One region of the Shewanella sp. 10N.286.54.B9 genome, then DNA from elsewhere that is predicted to be linked to it. Evidence: predicted binding sites of a transcription regulator. Region 1 holds the regulator's gene; the other holds the start of a gene.

Region 1 (2,208 bases):
AGCGCCAACACACAATACAACAATTGCTTCACTAGACTTCTCCTCTGTCAACAAGACAAAGAAGAGTCACACAGTAAGTCTCTGCTCTATGTAAACTCTTCAGTTCCCAAAAAAGCAACGATGACTTCAAAGTGCACGAGTGGCGTGTCAATCGTGTCGTTATATTATGTGTCGACTATCGATATGACTTTTGTAATTTCCAGTATCTATCTACTGGTTAGTGTAACCACTTTGGCACCTACGGCTGAAATATATCAGGCCGATCACAGTCTTCATATACTCTAAAAGGATCTACAGTCCGTACATAAAGACCGACGACTAAATCGCTCGGATATAACAAAAATATCGTTGTTATCAGTTCCTACCCTACTTGGTGTTGAAATATTGATCAAGATCACTTTTTGACTAATTTCACGTGTTAGGGAAATAAAAAAGCTTCCCGAAAGGAAGCTTAGAAGAGTAATAGAAATAATGGCTTAATGAATTGAGGTGAATAATGAACCTTGATTATGCATCTTATCCTGTGTGTTTATTGCGCTGTCAGGTAAGTGAGCATTCGCATTTTCAATCACGATACCGAGTGCTTGGGCACTTTTAGCGACTAATTGTAGGCGTCTATTATCACGTGCATCTAGGCTATTTGCCCAAGTAATTACTGCACTTGATGTGCCGCTTGTGAGTGCTTTTTCCATTGCCCATAAGGTTTCGACTTCATCTTTGGCATGCACCAGTAAAATTCTATCCATGCGCACACCTGCTGTTGCAAGCATTTGCTTGTAACCAATATTAGGTGGGCTAATTAAGACAATCCAGCGACCTTGTTGGCTCAGTTGAGCCAATTGACCACTTAGCTTTTTTAGCTCATTACGCCCTTGAGTTGCCGATACCATAGTTTCAATATCAGTGCTCTTTTTAGTCATAGAGGAAGTTGGCATATCTTGCCACAGACCTGGATGACGGGGGCTTACACCTAATAATTTGTTCATTGCCAATCTCCATTGCGGATCACGCCAACGGCTAAACCTTCAATGCTAAGGCTTTGGTTTGCTAGATCCACTTCTATGGGTGAGTAATCTTCATTTTCAGCATGTAAAAAGACTTTATTACCTTTCTTTTCAAAGCGCTTAACGGTTACATCATCTTCAACACGAGCTACCACTACTTGGCCGTTACGTGCTTGCTGACTTTTATGTACAGCTAACAGATCACCTTCAAGTATGCCGATATCTTTCATGCTGTCACCGCGTACACGCAGAAGAAAATCAGCAGAAGGACGGAACATCGTTGGGTCAACTTTATAGTGTTGCTCGACATGTTCTTGAGCAAGTATTGGCTCACCTGCAGCCACTTGGCCAATCAGTGGTAAACCAGACTCTGTCTCTTCTGTATCTTCCTGGGTAAGTCTAATTCCTCTAGAAGTGCCAGGAATGATCTCAATACACCCTTTTTTGGCCAGTGCTTTTAAATGCTCTTCAGCGGCATTAGCAGACTTAAAGCCTAAACGTCTAGCAATCTCTGCACGGGTAGGTGGCATGCCTGTGTCAGAAATATTTCGTTTAATCAGTTCTAAAATTTCTGCTTGGCGCGGTGTAAGTGGTCTCATGGTTGAACCTGTTTTTCTATACAGTACCTGTCAGTATATACAGTAATTCAGTCAGTGCAAGTATTAACCATATTAATGTAAGCATAAGTTAAATTTACATTTATCTCGTGTCGCCTTTAATGTGGTGGCTAATGCCTGCTGGAGGGGGCGTTAATCAATATTAATCTAGAGTGTATGTACTAAGTTGTAGCTAAGTCATTGTTCTATAAATGCACAATAGCTTCCAGTGCCGATTGTAAAGCAATTGCGCAAAGCGTTAGGAATTCTGGTATTCTACGGGGTTATTAGAAGCGACTAACACTGCAAGCGAATCATGTCGAAAAAAGACTCTCTTTGGTTTAAATCTTTACGCTGGATCCAGAAAAAGTTGGTACACACTATTGTGGTACCTCACGATCCTTTTGATGATCTCAATCTCGATCCAAGCAAACCGCTCGTTTATGTCATGAAAACAGAATCAGTGAGTGATATTGCTGCTTTAAGTGAAATGACCGGCACGCTAGGCCTACCTAGCCCTTATGATGACATAGAGGTCAATGGCGTCAGTGCGCCACGGGTTGTTTGTCTTGAAGGCAGCAAACCGTTATTTGGTGAACGAGAAAGTG
Region 2 (2,208 bases), on a different contig from region 1:
ACTGATAAAAAGCAGCTTTTAGCCAATCAAATCCATCCAGCACAACTCGCCCATAAAGAGACAGCGTCTCTGGTCGATACTTATCTTCAACTTTCCAAGATAAATTTTGCTTATTACGTCCAATCGCCAGTGCAATGCCATGATGTTTAGCGCGGCGATATAACAGAGCTAAGTCAAATGTCACGACTGACCAGCCTATAATGATGTCTGGATCGTATTCGTTAAACCACGCTATCAATTCATGGATCAATGCGACTTCATTGTTAACCCACTGAATGTAGCTAATCTCAACCTCTTGAGGCTCACCTATCATTATCACTTTCTCAAAAATCACACCACTTTCCGTCTGGCCATATAAACCGACGGAATAGAGTTCACCAGAAAAACTACATTCAAAATCAAGCGAGATGGCTTTAAGAGGCTGTACGAGCTCTGTTGGTCTCGCTTTTTTAGCGATAAAGCGTGGTTCGACGCCATGAGCGGCTTGCAAATAATGGCCACTAAATTCAACATCTAAGGCTATAAAGCGCTCGATGAGAAATCGATGTTCAGCCTTGATATCACTTTCAAATAACTCAATAGCTTGGTCCTTAGCTACACGAATTAAGTGACGCAGTTGCCTTATATCATTGCAATAAAGCGCAGTAACTTGTTCCAGTTGAAAATTTTTTAACGGCAAGCGTTTGCTGCGGATATTAGTCAGCTCTCTATGCTGGTAAATTAGCCCTTCATCTGTGGTACGAATAAAGCAAACATGCTCTTGCTCTGGGACTTCAACGATGACAGGACCCGATGCAGTTGCAACTACATATTCTAAACTTAACCCCATTTTATGCTGATTGACATGACGAGTTAGCACACGACCTTTTATTATCTGCAACGCACTGGAAGTTGGATTCATGGCTATATACTCAATTAAATTCACGAATAATCACATAACTCTTCTTAGGCTATGTAATCACTGTTATTATGTACAGCATTATTTACTGGACCAGTGCATTCATGTTATCGGCAGACGTTAAAACCCAGATCCGTACTATATATAAAGGCATCGCTTCCTCTTTGCCTAACTTTCGCTCTCGGCGAGAACAGAACTATATCGTCGCGGAGATCTCGAAAACACTTGCGGGTGAGTACGACAAGCAACGCCGAATAATCGTAGTTGAAGCTGGTACCGGTATTGGTAAGTCATTAGCATACATACTAGGGACCATTCCCCTGGCATTAGCCAGCAAGAAAAAAGTCTGTATAGCAACGGCAACGGTGGCACTGCAAGAGCAGCTGCTTCACAAAGACCTCCCCTTTTTCCTGCAGCATTCAGGTTTAGACTTTACCTTTGGCTTAGTTAAAGGGCGTCAGCGCTATGTGTGTTTATCAAAGCTTGAGATGCTGGTCGGCTCAGACAACAGTAACCAAATGGCAATGTGGCAATCTAAGCCCGATCAAAGCCAGGTTGATATGCTCGAAGGCTTACTTAAAGATTATAAAGAGTCCCGCTGGAATGGTGAGCGCGACACACTGACTAAACCACTGCCTGATCATCTATGGCAGCAAATAGCTTGTGATAAACACAGCTGTCACAAACAGCTTGCCAGCCATAGAAACTGCCCATTTCATAAAGCCCGTGAAGATCTCGACACTTGGGATGTGCTTATTGCTAACCACAGCTTATTGTTTGCAGATTTAGAACTTGGCGGCGGCGTTATTTTGCCCGATCCTGAAGATCTCTATTATGTTATTGATGAAGCACATCATCTGCCCATCGTTGCTCGTGACTTTAGTAGTGCACAAGCCACTATTCGAGGCGCTACTGATTGGCTGGAGAAACTAACCAAAACGACTTCAAAGCTGCAAAACCAGATTAAGAGCAATTATATTATTGCTCCCGCTCAAGCAATGCTTGACCATATTGGTGATATCAGTGGTTTACTTAACCAGGTCGCTCATTTTTGTGACGCTCAAGCTAAACAGTTTGATAACCCTGAAAGTCGCTTTCGTTTCGAACACGGCAAACTGCCACCCGCTCTACTTATTCTCGCAGAAAACTTAGCCACGGCCTCTAATGTTGCGCTTAAACAGTTTAACAAAATGCTCGCCCTGCTAAATGAAGCGATTAAAGATGGCGATATCCCTAAACATCAATCAGAAGCGTTACTGTCAGAAACCGGCTTTATGCTGCAGCGTATCGAGAACTTACAAAAGCTGTGG

The links. The regulator LexA, encoded in region 1, represses DNA repair genes until DNA is damaged. The targets are predictions, from matches to a motif close to TACTGTATNNNNATACAGTA.
Region 2: a site for LexA is predicted at 960-979, ahead of dinG (ATP-dependent DNA helicase DinG). Genes of this name have one in related genera too.

Annotation. Positions count from the first base shown of each region.
Region 1 is NZ_JBFRIY010000025.1:17,876-20,083, reverse strand. Features, by position in the region: gene coxB (cytochrome c oxidase subunit II) at 1-32, opposite strand, end outside; gene AB4135_RS09835 (cell division inhibitor SulA) at 477-986, opposite strand; gene lexA (transcriptional repressor LexA) at 983-1,603, opposite strand; gene plsB (glycerol-3-phosphate 1-O-acyltransferase PlsB) at 1,917-2,208, shown strand, end outside.
Region 2 is NZ_JBFRIY010000014.1:80,644-82,851, reverse strand. Features, by position in the region: gene AB4135_RS04420 (DNA polymerase II) at 1-901, opposite strand, end outside; gene dinG (ATP-dependent DNA helicase DinG) at 1,003-2,208, shown strand, end outside.